One region of the Streptomyces sp. NBC_01142 genome, then DNA from elsewhere that is predicted to be linked to it. Evidence: riboswitches for the same ligand, from Rfam matches in the RefSeq annotation. Region 1 holds a riboswitch; the other holds the start of a gene.
What was found. A riboswitch is a leader RNA that binds a small molecule or an ion and turns the genes downstream of it on or off. The one in region 1 is predicted to bind cyclic di-AMP.
Positions count from the first base shown of each region.

Region 2: it holds a riboswitch for cyclic di-AMP, as region 1 does, so the genes downstream of both, OG883_RS30515 (M23 family metallopeptidase) here and OG883_RS27905 (transglycosylase family protein) in region 1, are expected to answer to the same signal.

Region 1 is NZ_JAPEOR010000002.1:2,305,363-2,312,444, forward strand. It holds gene OG883_RS27885 (Ppx/GppA phosphatase family protein) at 167-1,093, opposite strand; gene OG883_RS27890 (DUF501 domain-containing protein) at 1,090-1,677, opposite strand; gene OG883_RS27895 (septum formation initiator family protein) at 1,773-2,255, opposite strand; gene eno (phosphopyruvate hydratase) at 2,359-3,651, opposite strand; gene OG883_RS27905 (transglycosylase family protein) at 3,904-4,587, opposite strand; cyclic di-AMP (ydaO/yuaA leader) riboswitch at 4,591-4,764, opposite strand; gene OG883_RS27910 (transglycosylase family protein) at 5,031-5,945, opposite strand; gene OG883_RS27915 (cytochrome P450) at 6,068-7,082, opposite strand, start outside.
Region 2 is NZ_JAPEOR010000002.1:2,860,330-2,867,411, reverse strand. It holds gene OG883_RS30545 (alpha/beta hydrolase) at 1-229, opposite strand, end outside; gene OG883_RS30540 (DUF5988 family protein) at 376-576, shown strand; gene OG883_RS30535 (hypothetical protein) at 653-1,612, opposite strand; tRNA gene OG883_RS30530 (tRNA-Met) at 1,712-1,785, shown strand; gene OG883_RS30525 (hypothetical protein) at 1,923-2,087, shown strand; gene OG883_RS30520 (PP2C family protein-serine/threonine phosphatase) at 2,361-3,548, shown strand; cyclic di-AMP (ydaO/yuaA leader) riboswitch at 3,806-3,963, shown strand; gene OG883_RS30515 (M23 family metallopeptidase) at 3,975-5,036, shown strand; gene OG883_RS30510 (aldo/keto reductase) at 5,240-6,187, shown strand; gene OG883_RS30505 (PrsW family intramembrane metalloprotease) at 6,251-7,082, opposite strand, start outside.

The sequences.
Region 1 (7,082 bases):
GCGCCCGGTACCGTCCGGAATGCGCGCGCCTGAGCCCAATGGAGGAGCGGCGGGGGGCTTTCCACCCCTCACGGCCCCCATCAGGGACCTTTTCCTTGTGAAGAACTTCACGAAGTTCGTTGCGAGGCAGCCGTGAAGCGGCCGCCAGCCGGTCCCCGGGCGGGCCCTAGACGATCGACCAGGCGATCCCGTCGAGGATGTCGTGCTCGCTGACGACCACGTCCCGGGCCCCGATCCGCTGCATGATCGTGAGCAGTACCAGCGCCCCCGCAGCGATGACGTCGACCCGGCCCGGGTGCATCACACCGATCGCCGCGCGCTCGTCGTGGGTGGAGTTCAGCAGCATGCCGGTGACGTCCTGGACCTGCTCGTAGGAGATCCGCGCGTGATGGATCGCCGCCGAGTCGTACGCGTCCAGGCCGAGCGCGATCCCGGCCACCGTGGTCACCGAACCCGCGAGCCCGACCAGCGTCCGCGCCTCGTCGATCGGCACCGTCTGCTCGGCCAGATCGAGCGCCGCCTCGACGTCGGCGCGTATCGCGGAGATCTGCGCCGGGGTCGCCGGGCTGCTCGGCGCGTGCCGCTCCGTCAGCCGTACACAGCCGATGTCCACGGACCGCGCGGCCCTGACGTGCTCCTCGCCGACGACGAACTCCGTCGAGCCGCCGCCGATGTCCACCACCAGGTACGGCTGGGGCAGATCGGTGCGCCCGGTGAGCTCCCTGGTGGCGCCGGTGAAGGAGAACTCCGCCTCCTGCTCCCCGGTGATCACCTCGGGCTCGACACCCAGGATGCCCAGCACCCCGCGCACGAACTCGTCCCTGTTCTCGGCGTCGCGCGAGGCGGAGGTGGCCACGAAGCGGAGCTTCTCCGCGCCGTGCTCCTTGATCACGGCGGCGTACTCACGGCATGCCGCGAAGGTCCGCTCCAGCGCCTCGGGCGCGAGCCTCCCGGTCCGGTCCACGCCCTGGCCCAGCCGGACGATGGTCATCCGCCGGTCGAGGTCGACCAGCTCCCCCGTATCGGGGTGGGCATCGGCGACGAGGAGGCGGATGGAGTTCGTACCGCAGTCGATCGCGGCGACCCGGGTCACTGCTTGTCCCCTTGTCCCAGGTCTTCTGCTGCGTCTTCTGCGTCTTCTTTTGCGTTTTCCCCGACGCTCGCGCACGGAGTCACGCACGGCCCCTTGCTCCACCACTCGGGGAGCATGGCGATCGCCTCGTCGCCCAGCGGATTGACGCCCGGGCCGGCCGCCAGCGAGTGGCCGACGAGAACATGCAGGCACTTCACGCGGTCGGGCATGCCGCCCGCACTGGGGAAGCCCTGCAGCACCTCGATGGCGTCGCGGCGCGCGATGTAGTCCTCGTGAGCGGCGCGGTACGCGGCGGCCAGCTCCGGGTCGTTCGCCAGACGCTCGGTCATCTCCTTCATGACGCCGTTCGCCTCGAGCGTGCCGATCGCCGACGCCGCCCGCGGGCAGGTCAGGTAGTACAGCGTCGGGAACGGGGTGCCGTCGGGGAGGCGCGGAGCGGTCTCGACGACATCCGGCTGTCCGCACGGGCAGCGATGCGCGATCGCGCGCAGACCGCGCGGCGGGCGGCCGAGCTGCTCCTTGAACGCGGCGATGTCCGCGTCGGTCGGCTCGGTCGGGTCGGTGGTGGGAGGAGGGGTTTCCATGCCTGCCTTGTTCGCTTCTGCTGCTCTGGGGTTCTGCGGATCCTGCGGATCTGCGGTTCAACGGGGGCTACGTGCGCCACGGGTGGTGCTCGGGGTTACGGGTGCTGCTTGCGGTCGGCCTTGTCGACGCCGTCCCAGACGTTCGAGTACCAGGGGCGGTCCGCCGCCCCCTCTTCGGAACGGCGCCTCTCGGCGGCCTCGGAGCCGATCATGATGTAGCCGGTCTCCCCCGGATGCACGAGATGGAGGTGCTCACGGGCCAGCCGCTGGATGTACATGTCGTCCTGGAGGCGCGCCTTCTCGTCCCGGAGCTGCTCCACCACCTCCCGGGCCTCGTCGATGCGGCGCTCCTGGTCGGCGATGTCGGCACGCTGGGAGACGTACTGACGCATCGGATACGCGAGCGCGACAACCAGGGAGCAGACGATCAGCGCAAGGAAGGCCGCCCGGCCGGTGAGCCGGGAGCGGCGGGCCTGCCGGCGGTTCTGGGAACGGTAGACGCGGGCGGCGGTCTGCTCACCGAGCAGCCGCAGGCTGGTCGCTGTGGAGAACCGGTCCCGGTCCCCTCTGCGTGCCATGGTCTCGCCCTCCCATTACGCGCGTACGTCCCCGGACACGGTACGGGACCGCGGCCGGGGACGTACGTACGACTGGCTAGCGCTCAGCCCTTGCCCCGCTCAATCAGTTCGACGAGCGAAACCGGGGGAAGGCGCTGCGCCCGGCGTACACCGCGGCGTCGTCGAGGATCTCCTCGATGCGCAGCAGCTGGTTGTACTTGGCGACGCGCTCGGAGCGGGCCGGGGCGCCGGTCTTGATCTGGCCGCAGTTGGTGGCGACGGCCAGGTCGGCGATGGTGACGTCCTCGGTCTCGCCGGAGCGGTGGGACATCATGCACTTGAAGCCGCTGCGCTGCGCGAGCTCCACGGCGTCCAGGGTCTCGGTCAGCGAGCCGATCTGGTTGACCTTGACGAGCAGCGCGTTGGCGGCGCCGTCCTCGATGCCGCGGGCCAGACGCTCCGGGTTGGTGACGAAGAGGTCGTCGCCGACGATCTGGACCTTGGTGCCCAGCTTGTCGGTGAGGACCTTCCAGCCGGCCCAGTCGTCCTCGAAGAGCGGGTCCTCGATGGAGACGAGCGGGTACGCCGCGACGAGCTCCTCGTAGTACTCGGTCATCTCGGCGGCCGAGCGGGACTTGCCCTCGAACTCGTACGAGCCGTCCTTGTAGAACTCGGACGCGGCGACGTCGAGCGCGAGCGCGATGTCCTTGCCCGGGACGTAACCGGCCTGCTTGATGGCCTCGAGGATGAGGTCCAGGGCGGCGCGGTTGGAGTCGAGGTTCGGCGCGAAGCCGCCCTCGTCACCGAGACCGGTGGACAGACCCTTGGTCTTCAGGACGGACTTGAGGGTGTGGTAGACCTCGGCGCCCCAGCGCAGGGCCTCGGAGAAGGACTCCGCGCCGATCGGCGCGATCATGAACTCCTGGATGTCCACGTTGGAGTCGGCGTGCGACCCACCGTTGAGGATATTCATCATCGGAACGGGCAGCAGGTGCGCGTTCGGGCCGCCGAGGTAGCGGAAGAGCGGCAGGTCGGAGGCCTCGGAGGCGGCGTGCGCCACGGCGAGGGAGACGCCGAGGATGGCGTTGGCGCCGAGGGAGGACTTGTCCGGGGTGGCGTCCAGGTCGAACATCGCCTGGTCGATCAGGCGCTGCTCGGTGGCGTCGTAGCCGACGAGCTCCGGGCCGATCTGCTCGATGACGGCGAGGACGGCCTTCTCGACACCCTTGCCGAGGTAGCGGTTCTGGTCACCGTCGCGGAGCTCGAGAGCCTCGAACGCACCGGTGGAGGCGCCGGAGGGAACAGCAGCACGACCCGTGCTGCCGTCGTCGAGGCCAACCTCGACCTCGACCGTGGGGTTGCCTCGGGAGTCCAGGATTTCCCGGGCTACGACGACGTCGATGGACGGCACGAGCATCTCCTTATGGGATGTGACGCTATGAGGTGCAGGGTCTCATTGGCCTTGCGGCAAGAGCCTAACCGGCTCCGGGACATCAGCCGGCCGATGCCCGCCCCCTGGGACGAAAAAGCGCATGAACAGCCGCGTACGGGAGAAAGCGCACCGAACCTACCTGCCGGTAATGGGTTCGCGTGCCGCTGACAGGCAAAACCCCGGCCCGGCGCGTACGGGGGAATAGGCGCCGGACCGGGGGGCTCTGGGGCCCGGGGGTCAGCTCAGGTGGAGCTGCTGGCCCGGGTAGATCACGTCGGCGTCGTCGACGATGTCCTTGTTCAGGTCGAACAGCTTCTTCCAGCCGCCCTCGACCTTCTTCTCCTCGGCGATCGTGCCGAGGGTGTCGCCGGCCTTGACCTTGTACTCGCCGTCGCCCTTCTCGAAGCCCTTGGCGGCGGGCTTCGCGGCCGGGGCGGGGGCCTCGGCGCGCTCGGAGCGGGTGGTCGGGGCCTCGGCGCGCTCCGGGGCGGGAGCCGGGGCCGGGGCCTGGGACGGCTCGGCGGAGCCGCCGTCGTTGGCGGCGTTGGACAGGCCCACGCCACAGCTCGGCCAGGCACCCTTGCCCTGGCCGGCCAGGACCTTCTCGGCGACCGCGATCTGCTGGGACTTGGAGGCCTGGTCGGCCGACGCGGCGTAGGCGGTGCCGCCGTACGCGGCCCAGGTGGAGGACGAGAACTGCAGGCCGCCGTAGTAGCCGTTGCCGGTGTTGATGGACCAGTTGCCGCCGGCCTCGCACTGGGCGACCTGGTCCCACTCGGACGTGGTCGCGGCGGAGGCGGAGGTCGCGCCGAGCAGCGGGGCGGCCACGGCCGCACCGGCGACACCGGCGAGCGCGGCGATACGGGAAGCGCGATGGAAAACGGTCGGGCGACGGTGCTTGCCATTGCTGAAACGCAGCATGGAACTTCTCCTCACCGACGCCTACGAGGTGAGCTGTCGGGTTCGGGCCAAGTGAGTTGCCCGGCCGCGCGTCCAGCGCGCAGCTTCACCCCAAGCCGTGATCGGCCGTTCATCCTCAACGGCCGGGTCCGGCGCTTACCTTGGGTCCCCCGCTCCTGCCTTCGGCGCTCTGAGCGACGAGTACTCCCCCCGACCGACGGCAGGATTCGGCGTGACGGTCAGTGGTGCCCGCGGTGGCGAGCGGTTCCGACCGTAAACACAGCGCTCCCCGATGTTCAAAAGAGGAACATCGGGGAGAAAACACCCATCTCGCCACTCGGGGAACTCTCGTTTCCGCAGGTGAGGGGCGGAAGCAGCGGTTCCGCCGGGCAAGCTGCACCAGTTGGGGCAAAGAGACCCTTGTCTCACTTACACAGAACCGGACATAAGACCGCGAACTGCCGCTACTTCAGGTCCAGATCGAGGCTCTGGCCAGGGAGGATGAGGTCGGGATCCGCACCGAGGGCCTGCTCGTTCGCCTCGTAGATCGCGGACCAGCCGCCGGGCACCTCACGCTCGTCGGCGATGGCCCAGAGACTGTCGCCGGGGCGGACGGTGTACTCGCCGGGATCGACGTCCGCGACGCCGGCCGTGTCACGCGCCGGACCGTCACCTCGCGAGGCATGACGACCCGTTTCGCGCTCATTGTCCGTATTGCCCGGCTCGACCTTCTCCGGGGCGGGCCCGCCGCGGTGCTTGCCGCTGCCGGCATCCGTGCCCGCCTCGGCGGAGTCGGGTGCGGCCGACTCGGCGGGCCTGGCCGGCTCGGTGGCCTTCTTGGGCGTGTCCGACCCGGCGGGCGAGGGCTCGGTCGACGGCTCAGCGGACCCGGAGGGCTCGGTGGCCTTCTCGGGTGTGGCCGACCCGGCGGGGGCGGACGGCTTCGCCGGAGTGCTCTGCCCATCCGACGGCAGGCCGCCCGGGTCGACGCCGGTGTCGGCACCGTCGTCCGTCAGCCCGGCGATCGGCGAGCAGCTGGGCCACGCCTCGGGGCCCTGCGCGGCGAGGATCTTCTCCGCGACCGCTATCTGCTGGGAGCGGCTGGCGAGATCGGCTCGGGGCGCGTACGTCGTACCGCCGAAGCTCTGCCAGGTCTCCTGCGAGAACTGCAGCCCGCCGTAGTACCCGTTGCCAAGGTCGGCACTCCACATGCCGCCGCTCTCGCACTCCGCGACGCGGTCCCACATGGAGGCGTCGGCGGCGGACGCCGAGGTCGCGCCGAGCAGCGGGATCGCGATGGCCGATCCCGTCACCCCTGCCGCGACGACGAGGGCCGGAGCCTGGCGGGGACGACGATGACGGCCATTGCCGGAGCGCATGCGGTTGCCTTTCGCGTAACTGCCGAGACGACGGTGAAGGTAGCCGCATCGAACGCGAGTCACAAGTCGATACAGCGGAGATCACGCGGAAGTCACAGTTTTGACGCAGCGTCAGATATACGTCAGATGCGCGAAGGGGTGAACTCCACCGGCAGCGTGCGCAATCCACGCATAATGAGCCCCCCACGCCACCGCAAATCGGCCGGATCGCCCGCAAGCCTCAAGTCCGGCATTCTGCTGAGCAGCGTCGCGAGTGCGGTCTGTCCCTCCAGTCGCGCGAGCGGCGCGCCGAGGCAGTAGTGGATGCCGTGCCCGTACCCCAGATGCTGGTTGTCGCGCCGGGAGAGATCGAGGGTGTCCGGAGCGGTGAAGCGCTCCGGGTCCCGGTCCGCGGCCGCGAGGACGACCAGTACGGGATCGCCCGCCGCGATCCGCTCCCCGCCGAGCGTGAGCGGCTCGGTCGCGAACCGCCAGGTCGCGAGCTCCACGGGCCCGTCGTAGCGCAGCAACTCCTCGACACCGGTGGCGAGTAGACCGCTCTCCCCCTTTGCCAGGGAGGCCTGGAGCCGCTCGCGCTGCTGCGGGTTGCGCAGCAGCGCGTAGACCCCGTTGCCGATGAGATTGACCGTCGTCTCGAAGCCCGCGAAGAGAAGGATGAAGGCCATCGCCGCGGCCTCGTTCTCGGTGAGGTGCTCGCCGTGGTCACTGGCGCGGATCAGCCCGGAGATCAGGTCGTCACCCGGCTCCACCCGCTTCCGGTGGATCAACTCCGCGAGATAGCCGCGCATCTTCTTCACCGAGCGGGCAACTCCGCCGCGCGGCCCGCCACCGTGACGGATCATCATGCCCGCCCAGTCGCGGAAGTCGTCCTGGTCCTCGCGCGGGACACCGAGCATGTCGCAGATGGCATAGATGGGGAGCGGGAACGCGAACTCGTGAATCAGGTCAGCCTCCCCCTTCTCGATGAATCCATCGATGAGCCGGTCGGTCAACTCCTGCACCCGCGGGGCGAATTCGGCGACCCGGCGCGGGGTGAACGCCTTCGACACGAGCCGCCGCAGCCGCGTGTGGTCGGGCGGGTCGATGTTCAGCAGATGCGTCATCAGCTCCGCCTTGCGCTCGCCCGGGATTCCCGTC
Region 2 (7,082 bases), 550 kb from region 1:
CCGACTCGGTGAGCATCTCGGCCGGCGCGGGACTCGGACGCTCGCCCCGGCGTGCGCGCTCGATGTAGGCGCGCTGCGCCCGCTTGCCGACCGGTCCGAGAGCGCAGGCCGTACCACCCAGGACCAGACGGTCGACCAGCTCGGGGCTGTCGGAGGCGAGCTGGAGGGCGAGGGACCCGCCTGTGGAGAGGCCCAGCACGTTCAGCGGGCCCTCGAAGGTCTCCCGCATCGCGTCGGCGTAGACAGTGGTGAGGACGGCCGGACCTGGTCGGTCAGCTGTCCCAGTGCCCGAAGGGTTTGCTGCGCCGGCCGCCCCGCGTACCCCGTCCGCCGGTCCGACGTGCGCGCGGGCCCCGTGGGTGGCAAGACTGGGGTATGGCAAACAAGGCAGTCCTCGAGGGTGGTCCGGACGATCTGCCCGAGCGGATCGTTCCGATCACCCCTCCCGGACAAGAGCTGAAGATTCCGCACCGCGGCGGGTACGAGCACTTCAAGGTCACCGCGCGGCATCAGGAGGGCCCGGAGGGACGGCTGCCTGTCTACGAGTGGTGGGAACGGACAGAGATCGCCGAATAGCGCGGGCGAGCGACCAGCGCGGGCGAGCCGGGCGGCGCGACCTCACCCCGCCGGGTGAGCCGGCGGCCGGCGACCCTCACTCGCGCAGAACCCGCAACAGCTCGTCGTCCGTCGCCGGACGCGCCGCCGCGAGGGCGGCGCGCAACTCCGGTACGCCCAGTCCCGGGGCCGTACGCGCCGCCAACAGCAGCCCGCCGCGACGCAGATGGACGTACGACCACACATCCCCGTCGTCGTGTCGCTGGGTGACCACGGTGAAACCGTCACCGACGTCCTCGCAGCTGATCCGGCCGGGCAGGTCCTCGGGGCAGTCGCCGTCCCGGCGTTCGGTGACCTGGTAGGGGAATCCGGGAGACGCGCCCTGTCCGCCGCCCGCCGTGAAGTGGACGCGGAAATCGGTCGGGCCGAGGGTGCCGCTGTCCTCCTCGAACTCGTAGTCGCCGGGCGGGTCGATGAGCAGGCGCTGTTCGCGGGAGAGTGGGTCGCCCGCGAGGAGTTCGTTCAACGTGTCGCGTTCACGCGCCTGGTGGAGGGTGTACGCGGCGAAGGCCAGGGTCCCGGCGAGCGCGGCCGCCGAGGTGAGGCGTACGGCCCGGCCCGGGACGAAGAACGCGGCGGTCAGCGCATACGGGATGCCGCTCAGCGGAATGAGCACCTCGGCGCTGCCCCTGCCGAATTCCTCCGTCGTCCACGCGGCCGCCCCGGCGATCGCACCCAGCGTGCCGCCTGCGAAGACGGTCACCGCCCAGCCGATGAGGCCGCCTGTCGTCGCGCAGAGCGGCACCATGCCGCGTGCGAGCCGGCCCAGCGCGGCCAGCGCCGCGACCGCGACCGGCCCGCCGACGAGCAGGGTGATCAGCGCTGCGGGCATGCCGCCGCCCCACCCGGCGCCGACTATCGCGAAACCCAGGGCGGGCGCCACCGCCGAACCGAAGAACCAGACGAGCAGCAGATGTCCCGCAGTCAGGGCCCAGGTCTTCTCGCCCCGCTCACCCTGCTGGCTCTGCTCCCTGCTCTCCCTCACGATTTCCCCCATGCGGAGCATGGTGGCGGAGTGGCAGGAGGGGCGACAGAGCGTTCGTACTCATCAATGGTGTGGATCTTGCTCCGGATGGCGTAAGGTTGTGTTTACCGACGCGGGGTGGAGCAGCTCGGTAGCTCGCTGGGCTCATAACCCAGAGGTCGCAGGTTCAAATCCTGTCCCCGCTACTTGCAGGCTACGGCCCGGCACTCGATGAGAGTGCCGGGCCGTTGTCGTATGCCGTCCCGTGAATGCGTGGAGTAGTGTCGCGTGCGCTATGAGTGATCAATGCGTTCGGGATGTTCGGCGTGATCAGGATGGTGAGGTGGCGGCCCGGACGGCTTCTGCCGTCGCGGCGCTGCTCGCCCTCTGCGCCCTGCTGATCGGTGTCTGGCAGGGCGCCGGCGGCGGTGGCGGTGGCGGCGACGGGCGCGTGCTCGCGCCCGCCGGCCTGGTCGGGGTCATTGCCCTCGGGGTGGACCGCGGCTGACTGCAGCTGACCGGTGCCGACGGGGCCGATCGGAGCCGACCGGAGTCGGCTGGGCGCCGTGCTCCGTGCGCTCCGGCCCTGGCCCGTACGCGCTCGTCTGCTCCCGTACGCCCCAGGCTGCCCCCCCGTACGCTTCCGTCCGTCCCCATCTCCTGTCGCCCACTTGGCCGAAGGCGAGTCGCCGCCCGGCGCCGCTGCGGCCAGCCTGGGTAGGGCGAAGGGCGCGGTTCCGTCCGCAGCCGTGGCCGTGGGTGGACTGGCAGGAGAACAGCGGTGGGGCAGCGAGACAAGGCCGGCATCAACAAGGCTCGCCGCTTCGTCCGGGCGCTGCCCACACTCTTGATCATCGGCGGGCTGGTCTACGACCTCGCGACCCCGCCCCAGTTCACGGCCGCGCCGCTCTTCTCGGCCGCTCCGCTGATCGCCGCCCCCTTCTTCTCCTGGCGCACCACCCTGCTGACCGGCATCGCGGCGGTCGCGGCCGTGCTCGGCCTGCACATCTACAACGGCACCATCGGCCGCGTCCCGGCGTACACCGAGCTGTTCACCGTGCTGACCGTCGCCGGGTTCGCGCTGCTCATCAACAGGGTCGTGATGCGCAGCGGCGAGCGGCTCGCCTCCGCCCGCGTCATCGCCGAGACCGCCCAGCGTGCCGTGCTGCCCACCCCCGTCGACCGGATCGGCGGGTTGCAGGTCGCCGCGCGGTACGAGGCGGCGCAGGCGGACGCGTTCATCGGCGGCGACCTCTTCGCCGTACAGGACACCCCGTACGGCGTGCGGCTGGTCGTGGGCGACGTCCGCGGCAAGGGGATGGAGGCAGTCGAGGCGGTGGCCGTCGTCATCGGGGCGTTCCGGGAGGCCGCCGAGCAGGAGAGGTCGCTGGAGGGCGTTGCCGAGCGACTGGAGCGTGCCCTGGCCCGTGAGGGGACACGGCGGGACACCCTTGACATCTTCGAGGGGTTCACCACGGCCGTACTCGCCGAGGTCCCGCGCGGCGGGGGCGTGGTGCGGGTGGTGAACCGGGGGCATCCGCAGCCGCTGATGCTGTACGCGGACGGGGACCTGGACATGCTGGAGCCGACCGTGGCCGCGCTGCCGCTGGGGATGGGCGACCTGGGGATGCTGCCGGACCGGGCCGAGGAGCATCCGTACCCCGCCGGGGCCACGCTGCTCCTCTACACGGACGGGCTCTCCGAGGCGCGCGACGCGGACGGCGTCTTCTACGACCCCGCCGGGCGGCTCGGCGGCCGGATCTTTCCCGGGCCGGAGGAGCTGCTGGACGCGCTGGTCGCCGACGTGCGCCGGTACACGGGTGGCCGGTCCACGGACGACATGGCGCTGCTGGCGGTCAGCCGCCCCGCGGAAGGGCAGCAGGACCGCCGCAGGACCGTGCCGGTCGTCAAAGCCGAAACGACCGTCCGGGTCGGCACGGCGGACAGGGCCGAGGAGCGGGAGACCTGAGGATCAGCAGACCTGAGGATCAGCAGATCCGCACGGTGCGTAGTCGGAAGATACCCCTCCGCATAGCATGTGATGCACCGTCAGATACGGAGCCTGCCTGAGGGGCGATCAAGTCGCCCGCTTCCGGCCCCTTGTGTCCCGGTAAGTCGTGATCAAAGTCGTTAATGATCACTCGGAACAGCTTGGAATCCGGCCCCCGAGTCTATTAACGTTCGATAACGCAGCGCGGTCGTCCCAGTCGTCGCAAGAGACGGCACCGTGCGCACGCGCCGAATCCCGCAAGGGAACCGGGGAACCACCAATTGGGGTGAATCGGGCATTCTTTGCCGCTTTTTTTCGGCGGCCGAGGCGCTCGTAGGAGACCTTCCTGCTCCGAACCCGTCAGCTAACCCGGTAGGCGAGAAGGAAGGAAAGGAGCACGCCTCCGTGGCGTCCAACAAACCTGCCCCCGAAGCACCCTTCGCGACTGACTACTTCGGTGACGAGGGAGCGGAGCGGACTTGGGAGGAATGGAACCCCACCGAGGACTCCGTCCGTCCGGTGCGCGGTCGGCACCGTGTCCTGAAGCAGCGCGGCGGACTCGCGCGTAGCTCCACGGTCCTCGGCGTCGGTGTGATCGCAGCGGTCGGCGCGGGCGGCATCGCCACCGCGCAGGACAAGCCTGCGGTCTCCATCTCGCTTCCCGACTCGATCTCGGACAACCTCCCCGACGCCAAGTCCCTGCCGGGCGTGGGCTCCCTGATGTCCGACGACGCCGACGGCGATGCGGGGATCGCGAACGCCGCCCCGCTCACCGCCATGACGGTTGCCGCCGACACCGGCTCGGGCACCACGGGCGTAGCGGACCAAGGCTCGAGCAGCGCGGGTGAGGCACTGCGCGCCCGCATCCTCCAGCAGGCCGAGCAGCAGCAGGCCGAGGCGGACGCCGAAGCGAAGGCAGCCGCTGAGAAGCTCGCCGCCGAGAAAGCCGCGTCCGAGGCGAGGAAGCAGCAGAGCGAGGCGGAGGCCAAGGTCGAGGCCGAGAAGCGGAAGGCCGAGGAGGCCGCGGCGGCCAAGGCCGAGGCTGATCGGCTCGCCGAGCTTGCCAAGAGCTACGCCGTCCCGCTCTCCTCGTACACGATCACCTCTACCTTCGGTCAGTCCGGTTCGATGTGGTCCTCCGGGTATCACACGGGTCTCGACTTCGCCGCCCCGACGGGCACGCCACTCAAGGCCGTGCACGGTGGCACCGTCAAGTCGGCGGGCTGGTCCGGCTCGTACGGCTACCACACGGTGCTGGAGCTCGAGGACGGTACGGAGGTCTCGTACAGCCACCAGTCCTCAATCGCCGTCAGCGTCGGGCAGAAGGTCGGCACCGGCGATGTCATCGGTCGCGTGGGCGCCACCGGCAATGTGACAGGGCCGCACCTCCACCTGGAGGTTCACACGGCGTCCGGCGACGGCGTCGACCCGATGGCGTGGCTGCGCGGCATGGGCCTCTCCGTCTGAGTCCCTGTCCCTGCCCGGGGACTTGTCCGAGTACCTGTCTCCACGGCATGTGAGCACTCCGGCACTACGGCAGCCTTCGTGGTGCCGCGCGCAGCTCTCGTATTCCCCGGCAGCCCTGGCGTACACCCCCGACGCCAGGGCTGCCGGGCTGTGCGGGCCCGCCGGCCGGAATAGCCCGCCCTGGTACGGCCGTTGATCAACGCATGATGTCACTCCGTACCCTCGGCTCCTCCGACCTCGCCGTGTTCCCGCTCGCCCTCGGCGGCAACGTTTTCGGCTGGACGGCCGACCAGGCGCAGTCCTTCGCCGTACTCGACGCCTACACCGCCGCGGGCGGCAACTTCATCGACACCGCCGACAGCTACTCCTCGTGGGTGCCGGGCAACGCAGGTGGCGAGTCCGAGACCGTCATCGGCGACTGGCTGGCCGCGCGTGGCAACCGCTCCGAGATCGTTGTCGCCACCAAGGTCGGCGCCCACCCCCAGTACAGGGGCCTCTCCGCCACGACGATCAAGGCCGCGGCCGAGGCGTCGCTGAGCCGGCTCCGTACCGACCGCATCGACCTGTTCTACACGCACTTCGACGACCCGTCCGTCCCGGTCGAGGAGATCATCATCGCCCTCGACCAGCTGGTGAGGGAGGGCAAGGTGCGCGCCATAGCCGCCTCCAACCTCAGTGCCGAACGGCTGCAGGCGTCGCTGGACTTCTCGGAGCGCGAGGGGCTCGCTCGCTACGTCGCGCTGCAGCCGCACTACAACCTCGTCTCCCGGGAGACCTACGAGGGGGAGCTCCAGGACACGGCCGCCCGCGCCGGACTCGCCGCCGTCCCCTACTACGCGCTCGCGTCCGGTTTCCTCACCGGCAAATACCGGCCGGATACGTCGGTGGACAGCCCGCGGGCCGGGAGTGCGGCCAGGCACCTGCAGACGGATCGGGGCCTCAAGGTGCTCGCCGCGCTCGACACCGTGGCCGGGGCGCGCGGCGCCGAGATCGCGACTGTTGCGCTGGCCTGGCTGGCCGCGCAGCCGACGGTCGCCGCGCCGATCGCCTCGGCCCGCAGGGTGGAGCAGCTGCCCGCCCTGCTGGCCGTCGCGGACCTGGAGCTGACGGCGGAGGAGCTGGCCGAGCTGACGGCGGCCGCTGCCCCGTAGCGGGCGGGACGGGGCGACGGGCGGGACGGGGCGTAGTGGCCGTACGGGCCGGGTCGGGAGTAGCTAGTAGCGGTACGGGTTGTGGCCGCTGTAGTCGCGGTGCGGCGGCGGCACCCGCACCCGGCCCGTCGCCCGCGCCGCGTACGTGAGCGCCGGACCGGCCGCCTCCTTGCGCTGCCACAGGTGGTGCAGCAGTTCCTGCTCGCGCGCCATGAAGTCCGGGCCCGCCGCACCCCGGCGGGCCCGATGGCGCAGAAACGCCAGGGAGGTCGCGAACCGCTCGTACTCCGACACGGTGTGCGCGGCGGCCGGTCCGTACCTGTGCCGGGCGAAGTCGCGCGCCATCGTGCGCGCCCGCATGGAGGAGAGGGCGCGCGGCTCCGCATCCGTCAGCCAGCCGGCCGCGGCGTACGCGGGCAGTTCGGTGGATATCGTGTGCAGTTCGCGCTGCCGCGTCCAGATCGCCAGCCAGGTCAGCAGGCCGAAGGCGGGGACCATGAACGCCCCGTACACGGCGTAGAACCCCCACGGGCCGAAGAGTGACGCCGAGGCGTTCCACAGGGCGTGCATGCCCATCGCGAGGGCGAGTCCCAGCAGCGGCAGGACGACCCGGCGGATCCTCTGGCGCTGCGCGGCGAGCGCGGCGATCCCGAAGCCGATACCCGTGAGCACGGTGAAGAGCGGATGCGCGAACGGTGACATGACGATCCGTACGAAGAAGGTCGCGGCGGTCACCGAGGCGAGGCCCGAGGTGCCGATCTCCTGGTCCTCGCCGAAGGCACTGCCCAGGTAGAGGATGTTCTCGGTGAAGGCGAAGCCGGTCGCGGTGATGCCGGCCACGACCACGCCGTCGACGATCCCGGTGAAGTCCCGTCTGCGGAAAATGAAGATCAGC